Regions from separate parts of the Enterobacter cloacae complex sp. 394I7 genome, predicted to be linked through region 3. Evidence: predicted binding sites of a transcription regulator. Region 3 holds the regulator's gene; each other region holds the start of a gene.
The links. The regulator LexA, encoded in region 3, represses DNA repair genes until DNA is damaged. The targets are predictions, from matches to a motif close to TNCTGTATGTACATACAGNA.

Region 1: the regulator LexA is predicted to act here: its motif matches at 4,106-4,125, upstream of metR (HTH-type transcriptional regulator MetR).
Region 2: the regulator LexA is predicted to act here: its motif matches at 1,441-1,460, upstream of sulA (SOS-induced cell division inhibitor SulA).

Annotation. Positions count from the first base shown of each region.
Region 1 covers NZ_JBXWCR010000013.1:56,009-63,035, reverse strand. The annotation lists gene udp (uridine phosphorylase) at 1-671, opposite strand, end outside; gene AC2FAP_RS23345 (dienelactone hydrolase family protein) at 927-1,733, shown strand; gene metE (5-methyltetrahydropteroyltriglutamate--homocysteine S-methyltransferase) at 1,779-4,040, opposite strand; gene metR (HTH-type transcriptional regulator MetR) at 4,157-5,110, shown strand; gene AC2FAP_RS23330 (carboxylate/amino acid/amine transporter) at 4,998-5,897, opposite strand; gene yigL (sugar/pyridoxal phosphate phosphatase YigL) at 5,980-6,780, opposite strand; gene pldB (lysophospholipase L2) at 6,813-7,027, opposite strand, start outside.
Region 2 covers NZ_JBXWCR010000001.1:545,588-552,614, forward strand. The annotation lists gene ompA (porin OmpA) at 1-556, opposite strand, end outside; gene sulA (SOS-induced cell division inhibitor SulA) at 911-1,420, opposite strand; gene AC2FAP_RS02580 (TfoX/Sxy family DNA transformation protein) at 1,638-2,264, shown strand; gene yccS (YccS family putative transporter) at 2,221-4,383, opposite strand; gene AC2FAP_RS02590 (YccF domain-containing protein) at 4,403-4,849, opposite strand; gene helD (DNA helicase IV) at 4,973-7,027, shown strand.
Region 3 covers NZ_JBXWCR010000009.1:64,802-71,828, forward strand. The annotation lists gene AC2FAP_RS21280 (conjugal transfer protein TraF) at 1-618, opposite strand, end outside; gene AC2FAP_RS21285 (cupin domain-containing protein) at 840-1,328, opposite strand; gene zur (zinc uptake transcriptional repressor Zur) at 1,444-1,956, shown strand; gene AC2FAP_RS21295 (CsbD family protein) at 2,005-2,214, opposite strand; gene dinF (MATE family efflux transporter DinF) at 2,334-3,671, opposite strand; gene lexA (transcriptional repressor LexA) at 3,735-4,343, opposite strand; gene AC2FAP_RS21310 (diacylglycerol kinase) at 4,452-4,820, opposite strand; gene plsB (glycerol-3-phosphate 1-O-acyltransferase PlsB) at 4,975-7,027, shown strand, end outside.

The DNA of each region.
Region 1 (7,027 bases), on a different contig from region 3:
GTACGGTTGACGATAACGCCCGCCACCATACCGGCACGCAGACCCTGGCTTGCGCACATGGTCAGCAAGGTTGCAGATTCCATTTCGTAGTTCATTACGCCCATAGACTGCCACTCTTCCATAGAACCTTTGAAACGGCTTACCACGCGGCCGGAGAAGGTGTCATAACGCTCCTGGCCTGGGTAGAAGGTATCAGAAGAGGCGGTCACGCCTACGTGGGTGGTTGCGCCAACGGATTTCGCGGCTTCAACCAGTGCGGTGGTGCATTCGAAATCCGCCACCGCCGGGAATTCCATAGGGGCAAAGTGCAGACTCGCGCCGTCCAGACGCACGGAAGCGGTTGTCACCAGCACGTCGCCAACGTTGATATGCGGCTGAATGGCACCGGTAGTCCCGATACGCAGGAAAGTACGAATGCCCAGCTGCGCCAGCTCTTCAACAGCAATTGAGGTGGACGGGCCACCGATACCGGTAGAACAGACGATCACCGCTTTGCCATCCAGCTCAGCGCGCCAGGTGGTGAATTCACGATGGGCAGCAAGCTTAACCGGCTTATCCATCAGCGCGGCGATCTTTTCCACACGCTCAGGATCGCCCGGGACGATAGCCAGCGTAGCCCCTTGTAAATCGTTTTTAGTGAGGCCGAGATGAAAAACATCAGACTTAGACATAGGTGACTCCTCTGTGGGTCGGTTAGTCAGAAGAAGTAAAAAGGTACTTTACAGAAGCAGTAAGCAGAATTACGTGACACATCTCACCATGAATGAAAATGATTGCAGTAAATTTCCATGAAATAGTGATTCACATCACATTAACAAGTTATATCGTCAGGTGCTGCACAAAAGATAGACCGTTTCAGGCACTGTGAATTGTTAACCTGGTGACTATATTTACCTTTGCGCTAACTCATTGGTACGGAGAATGCCATGACTGAAAAAACCGGTTTTGCACCTGCAGCGGCCCCTCATGCATCAACCATCGTCTCAACACCTGAAGAGGCCATTACGGCAGGTGAGACCTCCATCCCCTCGCAGGGGGAGAATATGCCTGCTTACCACGCGCGGCCAAAATCGGCCGACGGCCCGCTGCCCATCGTGATTGTGGTTCAGGAAATTTTCGGCGTTCACGAACATATTCGCGACCTTTGCCGCCGTCTGGCGCTGGAAGGTTATCTGGCCGTTGCGCCAGAGCTCTATTTCCGTCAGGGCGATCCGAACGACTACAGTGATATACCGACGCTGTTCAGCAACCTGGTCAGCAAAGTGCCGGATGCACAGGTACTGGCCGATCTGGACCACGTGGCCAGTTGGGCTGCGCGCAATGGCGGCGACGCACATCGTCTGATGGTGACGGGTTTCTGCTGGGGAGGACGTATCAGCTGGTTGTATGCCGCACATAATCCGCAGCTTAAAGCCGCCGTTGCCTGGTACGGCAAACTGGTGGGGGAGAAAACGCTGAACTCGCCGAAGCATCCCGTTGATATCGCCACCGAGTTAAATGCCCCAGTCTTAGGGCTGTATGGCGGCCAGGACACCGGGATCCCGCTTGATACGGTAGAGACCATGCGCCATGCGCTCCGTGCAGCCAATGCAAAAGCTGAAATCATCGTTTACCCGGATGCCGGCCACGCCTTTAATGCCGACTATCGTCCGAGCTATCACGCGGAATCGGCTAAAGATGGCTGGCAGCGGATGCTGGCATGGTTCAGCCAGTACGGCGGGAAAAAAGCGTAAAACAAAAGCCCGGTCGCGGCTACGCCTTGCCGGGCTTCGGATTTATCAGGCCTGACGCAAATTCTGCGCCGCCCTGACCATGTTCGCGAGTGCCGCGCGGGTCTCCGGCCAGCCGCGGGTTTTCAGTCCGCAGTCCGGGTTGACCCACAGGCGCTCAGCCGGGATCCGCTGGGCGGCTTTTTTCAGCAGGCTCTCAATCCACTCCACGCTCGGTACGTTCGGGGAGTGGATGTCGTAGACACCCGGCCCAATTTCGTTTGGATACTCGAACTCTTCGAAGGACTCCAGCAGTTCCATGTCTGAACGCGACGTTTCGATGGTGATCACGTCGGCATCCAGCGCGGCAATCGAATCCATAATGTCGTTAAATTCGCAGTAACACATGTGGGTGTGGATCTGCGTGTCGTCTTTCGCGACCGCGGCGTTGAGGCGGAAAGCCTCCACACCCCACTTCAGATAAGCATCCCAGTCACTGCGACGCAGCGGCAAACCTTCGCGTAGCGCCGGTTCATCAATCTGGATGATGCCGATACCCGCCGCTTCCAGATCGGCCACTTCATCACGCAGCGCCAGCGCAATCTGTTTGGCGATGGTTTCACGGGTCACATCTTCACGCGGGAAGGACCAGCAGAGGATCGTCACCGGGCCGGTCAGCATCCCTTTCACCGGTTTGTCGGTCAGGGACTGGGCGAATTTTGCCCACTCTACGGTGATCGCTTGCGGGCGGCTGACGTCACCAATCACCACCGGTGGCTTCACACAGCGGGAACCATAGCTCTGCACCCAACCGTTCTGCGTAAAGACGAAACCGTCCAGATGTTCGCCGAAGTATTCCACCATATCGTTACGCTCGGCTTCACCGTGTACCAGCACGTCCAGACCTAAACGTTCCTGCTCAACAATCGCCTGTCTGATGTGCTCAGCGATACCGGTGCGGTAGTGATTCGCATCGAGGTTGCCTTTTTTGAAATCCAGACGCAGGCCGCGGATCTCCGTCGTCTGCGGGAAGGAGCCGATGGTGGTGGTTGGCCACGCTGGCAGGTTGAAGCGGGCACGCTGGGCTTCGGCACGCACCTCATAGGGGCTCTGACGCTGGCTGTCCTGCGCGGTAATGGCCGCCAGACGTTTTTCGACCGCCGGGTTGTGGACGCGTGCCGAATGACGACGCGCCTGAATGGGGGCGCTCCAGTCGGTAATGGCCGTGGTGTCACCGCTATTTAACGCATCACGCAGCAGCGCCAGCTCTTCACATTTTTGCAGCGCAAAGGCAAACCAGCTCTTCACCTCGGGATCCAGACGGGTTTCCACACTCAGATCGATTGGGCTGTGCAGCAGAGAGCAGGAGGAGGCCACCCACAGCTCACGTTTGCCGACGATATCTTTAATCTGTGCATATTTCTCGCTCAGATCGGCGCGCCAGACGTTACGGCCATTCACCAGTCCGGCCGAGAGTAGCCACTCTTCGGGCAGACGTTTGTGCAGTTCGGCCAGGTCATCTTTGCCGTGGACCAGGTCAACATGAAGACCCTGAACCGGCAGCGCAGTAATAGTACTCAGGTTCGGCGTCACGCCTTCAAAATAGGTGGTCAGCAATAGCTTCACCTGACCAGTAAGGGCATCGTAAGCGGGTTTAAACGCTTTTAGCCACGCCTGCGACAGCTCCAGCACCAGTGCAGGCTCATCGATTTGCACCCACTGAATTCCGCGTTTACCCAGTTCAATCAGCACCTGTTTGTAGACCGGCAGAATATCGTTCAGCAGGCTGAGACGGTCAAACTGCTCGCCTTTCACTTTACCCAGCCACAAATACGTTACCGGCCCCAGCAATACCGGTTTCACCTGGTGGCCCAGCGCCAGCGCTTCATCGACTTCGTCGAGCAACTGGGTCCAGCTCAGTTTGAACTGCTGGCCTTTCACAAATTCCGGCACCATATAGTGATAGTTGGTGTTGAACCACTTGGTCATTTCCGCCGCTGCCGCAGGCTCTCCCGTTGGCGCACGACCACGGCCAATGCGGAACAGGGTGTCGATATCTACCGATCCATCTTTGTTCTGATGACGAGCCGGCACGTTGCCAAGCAGCAGGCTGGTGGTCAGAACATGGTCGTACCAGGCGAAATCGCCCACGGGCAGCAGGTCAATGCCCGCCTGCTTTTGCTGTTCCCAGTGGCGCGCACGCAGTTCGCGGCCCACTGCCAGCAATTCTTCACGGCCAGAGGTACCTGCCCAGTAACTTTCCTGCGCTTTTTTCAGCTCGCGGCGAAGGCCAACGCGAGGGAAACCGAGAGTGTGATTGCGAATTGTCATGGTGTGTCCCCTGTGAATTTTTGGTATTTAGCCATCCAGATGTTTACACATCCATAATTGGCAGTTACTGTATATTCCTCAAGCGCAAAATGTTCATGGCGAAGTGAAGGACTTTCATGATCGAGATTAAACACCTGAAAACGCTACAAGCGTTGCGAAATTGCGGTTCTCTCGCGGCGGCGGCAGCCACGCTGCACCAGACCCAGTCCGCCCTTTCTCACCAGTTCAGCGATCTGGAACAACGCCTCGGCTTTCGTCTTTTTGTGCGTAAGAGCCAGCCGCTACGCTTTACGCCTCAGGGCGAGATCCTGCTGCAGCTGGCTAATCAGGTGCTGCCGCAAATAGCCAGCGCGCTGCAGTCCTGTAACGAGCCGCAGCAAACCAGGCTGCGTATCGCCATTGAGTGTCACAGCTGTATTCAATGGCTGACACCCGCGCTTGAGAACTTCCGCCAGAGGTGGCCGCAGGTGGAGATGGATTTCAAATCCGGCGTGACGTTCGACCCGCAGCCGTCGCTCCAGCAGGGCGAACTGGATCTGGTGATGACCTCAGACATTCTGCCCCGCAGCGGCCTGCACTATTCGCCAATGTTTGATTATGAGGTACGGCTGGTGCTGGCTCCGGATCATCCGCTGGCCAGTAAAACGCGTATCACCCCGGAAGATTTAGCCAGTGAAACGCTGCTGATTTACCCGGTACAGCGCAGTCGGCTGGATATCTGGCGTCATTTCCTGCAGCCAGCCGGCATTAGCCCGCAGCTCAAAAGCGTGGATAACACCCTGCTGTTGATTCAGATGGTTGCTGCCAGAATGGGCATCGCGGCGCTACCACACTGGGTTGTGGAGAGTTTTGAACGCCAGGGTCTGGTTGTCACTAAAACCCTGGGTGAGGGACTATGGAGCCGGCTGTACGCCGCCGTGCGCGATGGCGAGCAGCGTCAGCCGATTACGGAAGCGTTTATTCGCTCTGCGCGGAACCACGCGTGCGACCATCTTCCGTTTGTGCGGAGCGCGGAGCGACCCAACGGCGATGGACCCACAGCGAAGCCAGAATCACTGCTCCCCCAATAAGGAAGCTCGGCCAGTGAGGCTGCTGCTGCCAGATGGCAAGGTTCACCAGCAGCCCTGCAGGCACATGCACGTTGTTCATGATCCCCAGCGTACCGGCGTCTACCTGCGTAGCGCCGTAGTTCCACATGAAGTACCCCAGCCCCGATGCCACCACGCCCAGCCAGACCAGAACGCCCCACTGCAGGCTTGTCGTCGGGAGCTTTTGCGGGTTGCCGAGCATAAACCATGCCGCCACCGCGACGATAGCTGCCCCCATATAGAACCAGGCGAACGCGTTATGCTGTGGCATCGGACGGGTTTCCATCAGGCGCTTGTACCCGACCATACCGATGGCAAAGCTGAGGTTCGCCAGCTGCACGAACATCAGCCCGGTCCAGAAGTGGTCGCTCACTTTGTCGTAGCGAATAATCGCCGCCCCGATCACCGCCAGCGCCGCGCTCAACAGATATCCCCAGCGCAAACGACGTTTGCTGAGCAGATCGTAAATCAGCGTGATATAGAGCGGCGTAAGCACGGTGAAAAGCAGAAATTCAGAGACAGACAGGTAGACGTAAGCCCGGAAGCTGAACAGGTACATGATGCCGAGCTGCATCGCCCCCACCAGCATGTACAGCAAAATGGTCTTCAGCGATTGCCCGCGTGTACGCAGGAAGGGCAGGAATACCAGCGCCGCCAGCCCCACGCGCATCAGCACCGAGAAGTAGCTGTCGACGTGCCCGGCGAGGTACTCGCCAATCAGGCTAAAAGAGAAGGCCCACAGGATAGTGGTAATAATGAGTAGCGCCACAATGCTTGTCTCTCAGAAAGAAGGACAGGCATTGTAGCGAACTCTTTAGTTGACAACTGAGCAATAAACAATCAAATGAAGATTATTCAAGGAACAGTTTGCGCAGGTATTTTGGTACCGCGTTGTCAGCGTTAGACCCAATCACTTCCAGTTCCGGGTGCAGGTCTTTCAGACGCTGGTGTGCATTCTGCATAATGCAGCCTTTGCCCGCCATAGAGAGCATCTCGGCGTCGTTCATGCCATCACCGAAGGCGATACAGTCTTTCAGTTCGAAGCCCAGACGTTTTGCTACGGCTTCCAGCGCGTGCCCTTTGGAAACACCCCCCGCCATAACTTCCAGACAGGTCAGGGTCGAGAAACTCACGTTGACGCGGTCACCCCAACGCGCATTAATCGCCTGTTCCAGCGGCAACAACGCTTCGTGGCTTTCGCAGGTAAAGAACACCTTGCTGATCCCTTCCGGCTCCAGCAGGCCTGGCTCGTACAGGGAATAGTTAAATACCGCTTCCTTGAAGAAACGCATTTCATCCGGGCGATGGCGATTCATGAACCAGTCGTCATCGCGATAAACGTTAGTGATAATGTCCGGGTTGTTATGCACTACGCCGAACAGATCGGCGGTAATGTCGCGATCCAGGTTATGCGTAAAGATCAGGTTGCCATCGGTATCGTGCACGCGCGCACCGTTGGAGGTGATCATGTACGATTTGATCTCAAGATTATCGCGGATCTGCCCCACGTCCACGTGGTGGCGGCCGGTGGCAAACACGAAGTTCACTCCGCGGGCGGTCAGAAGCTTTAAGGTCTCTTTCGCGTAAGGCGACAGGGTATGATCGGGCGAAAGCAGCGTGCCATCTAAATCAGATGCAACAACCTGGTACATAGGGATTTCAACCTCTGGTGGTAAAACAACAATCAATTATGCCTGTCGAAAAATTCAACAATGGCGTTGAGCGCGACTGAGCGCATAGCGTCCTTTTCAAAAAGGATCTCATGGTACGCGCCGTTGATGACCAGCGGTTTACCCCCTTCGCAAGGGTGACCGGCGGCAGCGCGGAGTTCACAAAAGCGGTCATGCATGCGGTTATCCACCACACGCTCTTCTTCAGCCTGAATCAGAAGTGTCGGCG
Region 2 (7,027 bases), on a different contig from region 3:
TGCCGTTGTCCGGACGAACACCAACGGTGTTGCCGTCGCCGATGTTGTTAACCCACTGGTATTCCAGACGGGTAGCGATATCACGGGTCATAGCCCACTCAACGCCACCAGCGAATACTGGGGAAACACCGGTGTCATGGTCGTCGCCAGCGATGCTGTTGCTGGAGTCAGCGCGCCATACCATGCCGCCCAGACGAGTGTACACGTCCAGATCGTCAGTTACTGGGTAACCCAGTTTAGCGGTCAGCTGTACGCCCTGAGCTTTAAAAGCGCCGTTTACGTTGTCGCCTTTGTATGGCATACGACCTAACCAGTCGTAACCCATTTCAAAACCAACATACGGGTTAACCTGATAGCCACCGAACGCACCTGCACCAAGCTGGCTCTCGTGAGTAGGGCCATCGTTGTTCAGGCTGCTGTTGTACCAGCCGGTGTCATGGAACTGAGACCAGCCCAGTTTACCACCTGCATACCAGGTATTATCTTTCGGAGCGGCCTGCGCTACGGTAGCGAAGCCAGCCAGTGCCACTGCAATCGCGATAGCTGTCTTTTTCATTTTTTGCGCCTCGTTATCATCCAAAATTCGCCATGAAGGTCTCAATAGAGATTCACGGTTAAATCCTTCACCGGGGGGCGTGGTCAAATATAAATCTACCGATATCTTCGGCTTAGGCCGAGCACCCCTGGCGATGTAAAGTCTACAACGTAGCTGAAAACTTACAAGTGTGAAGTCCGTCAGGCATATGAAAAAAAAAGTTCCGTATACCGATTATTTAACATTTTTCGAACGAGTTTTGTGCAATAAAATTAAGGAGAACCGCACCAGACAAGCCTTGCCGCAGTTTTGGCGCCTGGAACTAAAATCGCATCTTGTGGTCAAAAAAAATTCCAGGAATAATCTTAATTTTCCTCAATGATACAAATTTGAGTGAATTTTTAGGCCAGAAAGTTGTCCTCTGCGATAAGAATCTGGTCGAACCGGACGCATGATCAACCCGATCGCACTACCTTCTTCAGCCGCTTCCGTCAGTCGAAAATGTTCCTCATCGGTCAATTCGTCTGATAACCATCCAATCACCACGCTGTAATTCCCCGTACGTAACGCCCGGATCATCGATTCCACAGTATCGCAGGGAGAGAGTTGGTTAATTTGCATGACCTTTGTCAGCGGCAGGCCCGCGGACTGCACCCATTCACGGCTCAGTTTTTGTTGAGGCGTCAGCCAAAGCTGCCAGCGCGACTGCTGACCAAGCTGTTGTAATAACGGCAATAGCAGAAGTTGAGTGAGCAGGGGCTGGTCTTCACGATAAACCACTTCACTGATAAGCCCTGTCGAAACACGCCCGGTGGAATTCTGCGTGACATTGCCAGCGGAAGAAGAGAGAGAGGTTGAGCGATTTGCATAGCCTGAAGTGTACATATTCATTCCAGCCCTGTAGTTACTGTATGGATATACAGTAACCCCTGTATGCATAAAGATCAACCTCATTTTCGGAAAGCGACTCGCAAAATTCATTCATTATTGATGCGCCTGGAAAAATCATCTTGCTCAACGACGATAAGTTGCCTATTTTCCTGCTAACGGATCCGCTAGTAAGAAATTTCGTTGTTACTTTATGATTTTGAAGGGAAATATCATGAAAAAGATATCTTATGAACGGATTTATAAATCCCAGGAATACCTTTCACCCTTAGGTGAAATCCACCATCGTGCGCTGTTCGGGGGGTATACCCTGGCCGTAGATGATGCCGTCTTCGCTATGGTCTCCGACGGGGAACTGTATCTCCGGGCCTGTGAGGAAAGTGCAAAATACTGTGTAAAAAATGCCTCGTCATTCTTAACCCTCATGAAGCGGGGTCGTCCGGTGCTGCTCAATTATTATCGTGTCGATGACGGACTGTGGCAGGACAGAGAACGGCTGCTTCAGCTCTCCTCGTTCGCGCTCAATGCGGCACGAAAAGAGCGTTCGCAGCGTGATCGGCGAAACCGCCTCAAGGACTTGCCCAATCTCACCTTTCAGCTTGAAGTGCTGCTCTTTGAAGCCGGAATCACTGATGAAGAGACGCTGCGGGAGCTGGGTGCCCGTGCGAGCTGGCTGAAGATGCGGGCGAAGAATAAAGCGCTCAGCATTAAAGTGCTCTTCGCACTGGAAGGGGCCATCGCCGGACTTCATGAAGCGGCACTCCCGGCGGGAATTCGCCGGGAGTTAACGGAGTGGTTTAATGCGCTGCCTGAGCCACAGGAGAATCACTCCTCCAGGTAGCGATCTGCAATTGCAGTCGGCAAATTTCTGGCAGCAGAGCGATAAGGAGGCCAATCTGCTGAAGAACCAGCGGTGCTTTGCTGTCGCTTCCCGGGTCAATATGCGTAATACGCTGAGCCAGTTCATCCAGCGCGTGTTGAACGCGAGGCTCATCGGCTGGTCGGTGATGAAGCGCGTCATCGACATAGCATACGGCATCATCCAGCAGGGCGAGGATGGCCGGGTGAGTCAATTTCTCACGGTGGGCACCCAGCGTCGAAATATAGCTGGTGAAGGTATGGTTCAGGCAGAGCAGGCGGAAAGCCGTTTCCCGAATTTCTGCCGTGGCGCGAGGCTCCGTGGACATGTTAGAGACCACCGAAGCCAGTTCAGCATCACAGTTATGCGCATCGCGGCGTGCGATACGATAAGCCAGACGGTTATCGCGACCCTGATGATACTGCTCAAGGATGGCATCAAGGTATCGACAGTTCGCGTTCATCGCCCTGTCTACCACACGCGGTAAATTACGGAACCGCCAGTCCGGCCAGATAAAACTGACCGCCGCCCAGGCGATAGCGCAGCCAATCAGCGTATCTATCACGCGGGGCAGGGCCACTTCAAATCCTTCACCCAGCAGGTTAAAGCAGAGTAGCACCAGCAACGTGATGAACATTGTGGCATGCGCATACTGCACATTACGAAAGGCGAAGAACAACACACCGGTAATAACGATCAGGATCAGCTGGCCTTCGACAGAGGGCACGAAATAGAGCACCGGCAGCCCAATAGCGACGCCCACCAGCGTACCAATAATACGTAGCGCAAGGCGGTGGCGGGTGGCGTTATAGTTTGGCTGGCAAACAAACAGGCTGGTCAGCAGGATCCAGTAACCGTGATGTAACCCGGTTATCTGAATGATGGCATAACCCACGCACAGCACCAGTGACATCCTCACCGCATGGCGAAACAGTGCCGATTCCGGCGTAAAGTTGCGGCTCAGTCGCAGCCACATATCGCTGAAGCTATGCACGCTGTCATCAGCAAGCTGATTCTCCACATCTTTATCGGGGAGCGCCATCGCCTGCTCGGATTCAATGGTAGCCAGCTGAGCATCTATCGCCCGCAGGTTATTCAGCAAAAATCCCAGTGCTTTAATATGTTCCGGCGATGTTCCACTGGCCTGAACGCGATCGAGCGCCGCATCAAGATGGCTAAATACGCGTTCGAAGCGCGGGTCATGTTGATAGGGCGTACGCAGCAAAATGGAGCGTGCCAGCTGCTGGCATGCCTGAGACTGCATCGACAGCAGGCGCTGGAAGCGGAACATCACGTCGCTGTAGCGGAACTTCTCGCGCAGGGCAGCATACTGAACGTGCGAGGAGCTGGCACGCTCATGTATATCCTGCGCCGCGAAATAGTAGTGCAAGGTTCTTCGCGTTCCGCGCTGACCGCGATCGCCCCGCAGACGGGTAAGCAGTGAGGCTTTCGTCTGGTTAAGTGTGGCGACCAGTTGACCGTTGGCCAGAGCCAAATCGTAAAGCGGAGACTGGCTCTCCTCCTCGATATCCGGATCGAAGAGCCGGGATTTTAGCTCAAGATAGTGGGCCAGTTGCTCAAAGCTGCGGGCAAGGTTGTCCTGAAGAGGGCGAACCGGAAAAATAAGATGCCCGGTTAACGTCAGCAGGTTATACCAGATGGCCCCCAGCAACAGCAGTATGGGTTGCTGGTACCATTGATCGTAAAGGGAAACACCCAGCATGGTGTAAATGGCGATCAGCAGGGCACCAAAGGCGATAGTGGCATAGCGCTGCCCAAGGCCGCCAAGCAAAATAAACCCGCTGGTAGAGAGCGTAAGGCCAATGGCAAACAGCCAGGGCCAGGGGAAGAGCAGCTCCACGGAGGCTGACGCGATAAAAAAACAGACCAGCGTAATCACAAGATTACGCAGGCGCCCGGCAAGGCGATCGTCCAGATCCGCCAGCGCCCCCGCAACCACTCCCAGCGTGAGCGGGATGGTGAGTTTTACGTCATTCAGCCACCACGGCAGGGCAACCGTGCCGCAAAGTGCGATAAATATTCTGACGTTATAAAGCCAGATGCTGTTCCAGGTATAACGGCGAAGCAGTGGGCTTAGCATAAGCACGGCCAGTCCTTATTTACTGAAAACGACGACGCGCGTTTGCTTCACGTGCCGCCTGTGCCACTTCTACCGGAACGACCCTGCGCCCGACTGGCCAAAGCGCGATGGCGGCAATCTTAAAGTTCGCGATCCCCACCGGAATACCAATAATGGATATGCACTGGGCAATACCGGCAAAGATATGCATCACACACAGCCACCAGCCGAAGAAAACCAGCCACAGAATATTGAGAACCGTACCTCCCGTGTTCAGCAGTGCGTTTTTGCTCTCCGGGTTCAGTTCGTCAACGTGGACGGCTTCATTCCCGTACGGGATGAAAGAGAGTTTGGTGATTTCCCAGCAGGAGCGGGTCAGGGGGAGCGTAAAAATAAGGACGATACTCACCAGCGTGGCAAAAAGCCAGGCAAGAGTGGTGGCAAAACCGCCTAACACAAAATTCAAAACATTCAGAACAGTACGCATAAACCCTCAGTTCCTTTCGATATGATTAACGCCCAGTGATTGTAACGTTTTTTTAGGCTGGAGCACCTTAAAACTGGCAGTTAAACTGTCAGGTAAATTATCTCTTCGTGGATTCGGCTGGACATGGAACTGAAAGCAACATCATTAGGCAAACGCCTGGCGCAACACCCCTACGACAGGGTTGTCCTCCTTAATGCCGGAGTGAAAGTCTCCGGAGAACGCCACGAATACCTCATTCCGTTTAATCAACTGCTGGCTATCCACTGTAAACGCGGGTTGGTCTGGGGCGAACTGGAGTTTGTCCTGCCTGACGATAAAGTCGTGCGTCTTCACGGTACCGAGTGGGCTGAGACCCAGCGCTTCCATCATCACCTGAATATGCTCTGGCAGCAGTGGAGCCAGGATATGAGCGTGATTGCCGCTCAGGTACTGCAGCAGGTACTGGATGATATTGCACAAAGTAACGAGCAACAAACGTGGCTCACCCGCCAGCAGACGGCCGGGTTGCAGCAAAAGATCAGGCAGGCGCTGGCGGCACTGCCGTTATCCGTGACGCGTCTTGACGAGTTCGACAATTGCCGTGACGCCTGGTGTCAGTGTCAGGCCTGGCTTGGCGATACAGACAAGAGCCGGCTGGCGCACAACCAGGCGTGGACAGATGCCATGCTGACCCGTTATGCCGACTTTTTCAGCACGGTTGAATCTTCACCGCTTAACCCTGCACAGGCGCGCGCCGTGGTTAACGGCGAGCAGTCCCTGCTGGTGCTGGCGGGTGCCGGAAGCGGCAAAACGTCGGTGCTGGTGGCCCGTGCGGGTTGGCTACTGACAACGGGTGAGGCTGTTGCCGACCAGATACTGTTGCTGGCGTTTGGCCGTAAGGCAGCCGAGGAGATGGACGAACGCATACAGGAACGCCTGCATACACGGGATATTACCGCCAGAACTTTCCATGCCCTGGCGCTGCATATTATTCAGCAGGGCAGTAAAAAAGTGCCTGCCATCAGCAAGCTGGAAAACGACACGCAGGCGCGTCAGGCGCTGTTCATCAAGACGTGGCGTCAGCAGTGCAGTGAGAAAAAGGCGCAGGCTAAAGGGTGGCGTCAGTGGCTGGAAGAAGAACTCAACTGGGACGTACCGGAAGGCAATTTCTGGCAGGATGAAAAACTGGCTCGTCGCCTGGGCTCTCGCCTCGACCGCTGGGTTAGCCTGATGCGGATGCACGGCGGATCGCAAGCCGAGATGATTGAAAGCGCGCCGGAGACGATCCGCGCCCTGTTTTCGAAGCGGGTTAAGCTGATGGCCCCGATGCTGAAAGCCTGGAAATCCGCGCTGAAAGAGGAAAATGCCGTCGATTTCTCCGGTTTGATCCATCAGGCCATTATCATTCTTGAGAAGGGCCGTTTTGTCAGCCCGTGGAAGCATATCCTGGTGGATGAATTCCAGGATATCTCGCCGCAACGTGCCGCGCTGCTCTCGGCGTTAAGGGCGCAAAATAAACATACCTCGCTGTTTGCGGTGGGCGATGACTGGCAGGCTATCTATCGCTTCAGCGGGGCACAGCTCTCCCTGACAACTGCATTCCATCACTATTTTGGCGAAGGCGATCGCAGCGATCTGGATACCACCTACCGCTTCAATTCCCGGATTGGTGAAGTTGCCAACCGCTTTATCCAGCAGAACCCGCATCAGCTGGCAAAACCGCTAAATAGCCTCCGGGCCGGGGACAAAAAAGCCGTTACCCTGCTGGCGGACGATCAGCTGGAGCCGCTGCTGGACAAACTGAGCGGCTATGCGAAGCCGGATGAACGTATTCTGGTGCTGGCACGCTATCACCATCTTAAGCCTGCGGCGCTGGAAAAAGCCGCGACCCGCTGGCCGAAGCTGCAGCTCGATTTTATGACCATCCACGCCAGCAAAGGGCAGCAGGCCGACTATGTGATAGTGATGGGGCTCAAAGAGGGGAGCGATGGTTTCCCGGCTCCGGCACGAGAGTCGGTAATGGAACAGGCGTTACTGCCGGTCCCGGAGGATTTTCCGGATGCCGAAGAGCGGCGTTTGCTGTACGTGGCGATGACCCGCGCGCGTCATCGCGTGTGGCTGCTGTTCAACAAAGAGGAGCCGTCGGTGTTTGTCGATATTCTGAAGAGTATTGATGTGCCAGTGGCGAGGAAGCCTTAA
Region 3 (7,027 bases):
GGAGACAATTGCCGCCCGGCCAGACGCCGTTGAGTTGAGGTTTTTCGTGATTTGATCGGTGCCGTTCAGTGCAGCGTCCAGTGCAACGCCGGCAGCCACCGCATCGCTGCGTTGAATACCGCGCAGGTAATCAATATCTTGCTGATCAATAGAAGAACTGACGCGTCCGTGGGCATAGCCTTTAGCCATAAAGGCCACGGAAAGGACATCGTTAGGAATACTGACGGCTATCCCCGCACCCGCCGTGGCGCGTGCCGTTTTGCCCTTGAGATAATCCAGCTCATCGGCGAGATCTTTCGCCGCGCCCTGGAACTGGTTGATGGAACCTAACGGGTTGGTAATGATCTCAATCGGTGTAAGGTTATCAACCACGTCTTTGTAATGGTTGATTTTATCGTTGATGGTATCAATCTCATCCTGAAGATTGTCTTCATCGGTCACCTGCACGCCAGCGGACGGTAAAATGACCGTCACATCGTCGTCCGGTTTCGCCTTCGCCAGTAGCGCAGGGTTGATTAACGCCCCGCTGCCATAGTTTCCGGCCGCGACACCCGTGCCCCCCATGGCGTCGCTACGTGATTCTGTCCAGGTATTGGCTGCTCCCGCCTGATTTGCCATAAACAAGGAGACAGCGATGCTAACCACCGAAAATTTAAAATGTTTTTTCACAGTATGCTCGTCTTATAGTCTGTTATTAAATAACCCCTGTCTGTTATCTCCCAAACAGGAACGAACTATTGCTGTGAATAAGTGCAAAAAGACCCGCTATTTCCTTAAGTTAAATTCCCGCCAGGCCTGTTGTTATTTGTGACGGCCCTCAATATTTATAGAAGAGGAAATTATTTTTTCCCAGGTTTTCCATCGTGCGGTCCGAAAAACTGAGGAGGGTGGTCTACCCAGCGATCTTCGCGCGTGGCGGCGTACTCCGGATTAAGCGGGTAATAGATACGGTTATGCTTCTTGTTGGCCTCACCGACCACCAGAAGCCGTACCTCTTCGCCGGTGTTGTTGATGAAGGTATGACAGACCCCGGTTCCGGCGGGAAAGCCCACGCTGTCGCCAGGTTCAAGTTTCCATAAATATCCGTTAATCCAGGCTTCAGGGTAGCCTTCAAGCACGTAGATAAACTCTTCTTCGTCGCTTTCAGCATGTGGATAAGAGGTCCGTCGGCCTGGCGGTAAACGCTCATGGTGTATACCAATGCGTCCAAGACCGAGCTTACGCGCCAGCGGTGCGCCAATGGAAAAACGTTCACTACTGTCGGGATAGGTTGAGTCATCTGCGCCTTCTATGTCGCGCCAGTGTCGAATACAGTCAGGTCTTTTCATCGTTTATTCCCCGGATTGCGTTGCGTCAGGTATAGCACAGCCTGGCGGATCTCGGTGTTTTTAGCAGAACATGATAAAGTGGGGGTTTTCCAGCCTATAACATCCGGGGTGCTAAATGGATAAGTCCACAAAAGAGCTGTTAGCGCAGGCAGAAAAGCTGTGCGTGCAACGCAATGTGCGCCTGACTCCGCAGCGCCTTGAAGTATTACGTTTGATGAGCCTGCAGCAGGGCGCGATCAGCGCGTACGATCTGCTTGATCTGCTGCGCGAAAGCGAGCCACAGGCTAAACCGCCAACGGTGTACCGCGCGCTGGATTTCCTGCTGGAACAGGGCTTTGTGCATAAAGTTGAATCGACAAACAGCTATGTGCTGTGCCATCTGTTCGATCAGCCAACCCATACGTCGGCCATGTTTATCTGCGATCGCTGCGGCAGCGTGAAGGAAGAAGGTGCGGAAGGCGTTGAAGATATTATGCATACGCTGGCAGCCAAAATGGGCTTTGCGTTGCGTCATAACGTGATTGAAGCGCACGGCCTGTGTTCAGCCTGCGTAGAGGTAGAAGCCTGTCGTCACCAGGATGAGTGCCAGCACGACCATTCGGTACTGGTGAAGAAAAAGCCGCGTTAACGGCAAAAGAAAAGGCGGCCCGAAGCCGCCCTCAGGGGGAGTAAAGGATTACCAGCGATAATCGTTACGGGTTTCCCAGTCTTTCACTTCGTTTTCAGCACGATCTTTCTCGTAGCCGTAACGTTCCTGAATTTTACCCACCAGCTGATCGCGTTTACCTTCGATGATGGTCATATCATCATCCGTCAGCTTACCCCACTGTTCTTTCGCTTTACCTTTGAACTGCTTCCAGTTGCCGCCGATTTCGTCTTTATTCATAATCGTGTCCTCGTGTTAAGCGTCTGTAGGTTTCGTCCGCTTCGTTCTTTTCTGCTGGACGTGATTATTATTGTAGTTAAGGATCCGGCAGTTGTTTTTATATTCGGAATCTTTAACCGTCACGATATATCGTGGCGGGAAGGCAGCCAGGTGTTATTTCGCCAGTGACGATGCCAGATAAAGGCCAGCGATAGACCACGTAACGCGAGGAAAACCGCCAGAGCCAGCCACAAACCGTGGTTGCCCAGATACGGCAGCGTCAGCAACGTCAGACCAAATCCCGCCGCAGCGACCGCCATGCTATTGCGCATCTCCGCACCTCGCGTCGCGCCAATAAACATGCCGTCCAGCAGATAACACCACACGCCCACCACCGGTAAGATTGCCTGCCAGAAGAGATAGTGACTCGCCAGTTCGCGCAGCGATGGGAGGGAGGTGAGTAAGGCAACGATCTGTTCACCCAGACAGGCGTAAATGAGTGCAAACACCAGCGCCACCAGGCCTGACTGACGACAGGCGGCCCGCCACACCTCGCGGAGCTGGCCGCTTTCGCGTGCGCCATACGCTTGCCCGGAATGGGCTTCAACGGCATAGGCAAAGCCATCCAGCGCATACGCGGTAAAGGTCAGCAGCGTCATCAGGACCGCATTAACCGCGACGATCTCCGGCCCAAGTCGCGCCCCGAAGACCGTCAGCGCGCCAAAGCAGAGCTGAAGCAGTAACGAGCGCAGCATAATGTCGCGGTTAAGCGCCAGCAGCGTGCGGATATTACCGCGCCACGCGGTTTTGAGCACCGTAAGCGAGATACCGCGCAGGGCCAGCACGCGCCAGACCATCCACAGGCCGATGAAAAAGGTACCGTATTCTGCAATTGCCGTCGCCAGCGCGGCGCCCTGCACGTTCATATGCAGACCCATCACCAGCCAGACATCAAGCACGATGTTGAGAAGATTACCTGCCACCAGCAGAATGACTGGCGCACGGGCATACTGCACGCCGAGTAACCAGCCAAGCAGGACCAGGTTCGCCAGTGATGCGGGCGCGCTGAGCCAGCGAATTTCAAGGAAGCGTCGCGCCTGCTCAAGTACCGCCTCGCTCCCGCCAACGACATGCAGCGCCAGATCAAACAGTGGCGTGCGCAACACCACGATCAGCGCACCCGCGCCCAGGGCAAGGATCAAGGGTTGTACCAGCGCACGCGCCAGACGCAACGGATCTTTTGCGCCATACGCCTGAGCCGTAAGCCCGGTGGTACTCATGCGCAAAAAGAGCAGCAGCATAAAAAGGAAGCTGGTTGCCGTCGCGCCGATCGCGACGCCGCCCAGATAAACGGGGGAATCCAGATGACCAATAACAGCCGTGTCTACCAGTCCCAGCAGAGGGACGGTGATATTGGAAAAAATCATTGGCAGTGCAAGACGCCACAATGCCTTATCTGATGTCGTCAGCAGTGACATGAAAAATACCGGCAGTGGAGATTGAATCAGGCTACGGCAGGTCCGTAGCCTGTTATGACATGATTACAGCCATTCACCGTTGCGGATAACCCCAACAGCCAGCCCTTCAATAGAGAAGTTATGTTCGCGGAGATCCACCACAATCGGGGAGAACTCGTTGTTTTCAGGCAGTAACTGGACGGTGTTACCCTGCTTTTTCAGACGCTTAACGGTAACTTCATCGTCAATACGCGCGACCACAACTTGCCCGTTGCGCACGTCCTGGGTTTTATGAACTGCGAGCAGATCGCCGTCCAGAATACCGATATCTTTCATCGACATGCCGCTGACGCGCAGCAGGAAATCTGCGCTCGGTTTAAACATGCCCGGGTCAACCTGGTAGTGACCTTCAATATGCTGTTGTGCCAGCAAAGGTTCACCTGCCGCGACACGGCCCACCAGCGGAATGCCTGTCTCTTCTTCCACCAGCAGACGGATGCCACGCGAAGCGCCCGATACAATCTCAATGACGCCTTTACGCGCCAGCGCTTTCAGGTGTTCTTCGGCAGCATTCGGAGAACGGAAACCCAGACGCTGAGCGATCTCCGCACGCGTGGGTGGCATACCCGTCTGGCCGATATGATCCCGGATGAGATCAAACACCTCTTGCTGCCTGGTCGTTAACGCTTTCATTCCGCCCCCTGGGTGTATATACAGTTATGCTGTGAGTATATACAGTCAAAGGCGATTTTGGAACCAAAAACTGCACAAAAAACCAGGGACTTAATTATTTCTCGAGGCTTATCGGAAATGTGACCAAAGCAGCGTGACCCAGGTGATGACCGCAGTGATAATCGCCAGCAATACGGCAGCAGACCCCATGTCTTTCGCCCGGCCGGAGAGCTCATGGAAATCAGAACCGATACGGTCCACCACGGCCTCAATAGCGCTATTGAGAATTTCCACTATCATCACCAACAGCACGGAGCCGATCAACAAAACGCGGGTAATCGCATCAACATCAAGGAAACAGGCGATAATCACCGCGATGATAGCGGCGACGCCCTCCTGGCGAAATGCGGCTTCATTGACCCACGCGGCACGGAAACCTTTCCATGAATAGCCGGCGGCTTTGATGATTCGGGTTAACCCAGTGGTATTATTGGCCATTAAAAGAACCTTTTAATTAAAATAGCGTCAGTAACAGTAGGCGCAGCGTGTTTCGCTGCTGCCTGAAGTATGACGGGTAACAACAGAAATTTTGCGCGCTTTCTGTTATCCTTGCGCCGCAATTGCATTATTAACCAGAGGCTTTACATCGTTTATGTCCGGCTGGCCACGAATTTACTACAAATTACTTAATTTACCATTAAGCGTCCTGGTAAAAAGCAAGTCTATCCCAGCGGAACCCGCGCTGGAATTGGGGCTCGATACGTCACGCCCAATTATGTACGTTTTGCCTTATAACTCGAAGGCAGACCTACTGACGCTTCGCGCCCAGTGTCTGGCGCATGATTTACCTGACCCGCTTGAACCCCTCGAAGTCGACGGCACTCTGCTGCCGCGCTATGTGTTCATTCACGGCGGGCCGCGCGTGTTTACCTATTACACGCCAAAGGAAGAGTCCATCAAGCTTTTCCACGACTATCTCGACCTGCACCGCAGCAATCCGGGTCTGGATGTGCAGATGGTGCCGGTATCGGTGATGTTTGGTCGCCGCCCGGGCAGAGAGAAAGGTGAAGAGAACCCACCGCTGCGCATGCTTAACGGCATTCAGAAATTCTTCGCGGTCTCCTGGCTGGGACGTGACAGCTTCGTGCGTTTCTCCCCGTCCGTTTCGCTGCGCCGTATGGCGGACGAACACGGCACCGACAAGATTATCGCGCAGAAACTGGCGCGCGTGGCGCGTATGCACTTCGCCCGTCAGCGTCTGGCTGCCGTCGGTCCACGTCTTCCTGCACGTCAGGACCTGTTCAACAAGCTGCTGGCCTCCAAAGCGATTGCCAGGGCCGTTGAAGACGAAGCGCGCAGCAAAAAGATTTCCCATGAGAAAGCACAGCAGAACGCTATTGCACTGATGGAGGAGATTGCCGCGAACTTCTCTTACGAGATGATTCGTCTTTCCGATCGTATTCTGGGCTTTACGTGGAACCGCCTCTATCAGGGCATCAACGTTCATAACGCCGAGCGCGTACGCCAGCTGGCCCATGATGGCCATGAGATTGTCTATGTCCCCTGCCACCGCAGCCACATGGACTATCTGCTCCTCTCCTATGTGCTCTATCACCAGGGTCTGGTACCGCCGCACATCGCTGCCGGCATTAACCTGAACTTCTGGCCAGCCGGCCCGATTTTCCGCCGCCTGGGGGCGTTCTTTATCCGTCGTACCTTTAAGGGCAACAAGCTCTACTCCACCGTATTCCGTGAATATCTTGGCGAGCTGTTCAGCCGCGGTTATTCCGTTGAATACTTCGTGGAAGGTGGTCGCTCCCGTACCGGTCGTCTGCTCGATCCTAAAACCGGCACGCTGTCGATGACCATTCAGGCGATGCTGCGCGGGGGAACCCGCCCGATCACCCTGGTACCCATCTACATTGGCTACGAACACGTGATGGAAGTGGGCACTTACGCCAAAGAGCTGCGCGGTGCGACCAAAGAGAAAGAGAGCCTGCCGCAGATGCTGCGCGGCCTGAGCAAGTTACGCAACCTTGGCCAGGGCTACGTCAACTTTGGCGAGCCGATGCCGCTGATGACCTACCTGAACAACCATGTTCCGGAGTGGCGCGAGTCTATCGATCCTATCGAAGCGATTCGCCCGGCCTGGCTGACGCCTACGGTCAACAGCATCGCCTCTGAACTGATGGTGCGCATTAACAACGCCGGTGCGGCAAACGCCATGAACCTGTGCTGTACGGCGCTTCTGGCCTCTCGTCAGCGTTCACTGACCCGTGAACAGCTTACGGAGCAGCTGGATTGCTATCTCGACATGATGCGCAACGTGCCGTACTCGGTGGATTCGACCGTACCGGTAAGCACGGCAAGCGAGCTTATCGAGCATGCCCTGCAGATGAACAAGTTTGAAGTCGAAAAGGACACCATCGGCGACATCATCATTCTCCCGCGCGAGCAGGCGGTGCTGATGACTTACTATCGCAACAACATCGCGCATATGCTGATGCTGCCCTCGCTCATGGCGGCCATCATCACCCAGCATCGTCGCATCTCGCGTCAGGAGCTGTTGCGTCATGTTGAAACGCTCTATCCAATGCTGAAAGCGGAGCTGTTCCTGCGCTGGGACAAGGACGAACTGGCGACTGAGCTGAATAAACTGACCGAAGAGCTGCGTCGTCAGGGGCTGATTACCGTCACGAACGACG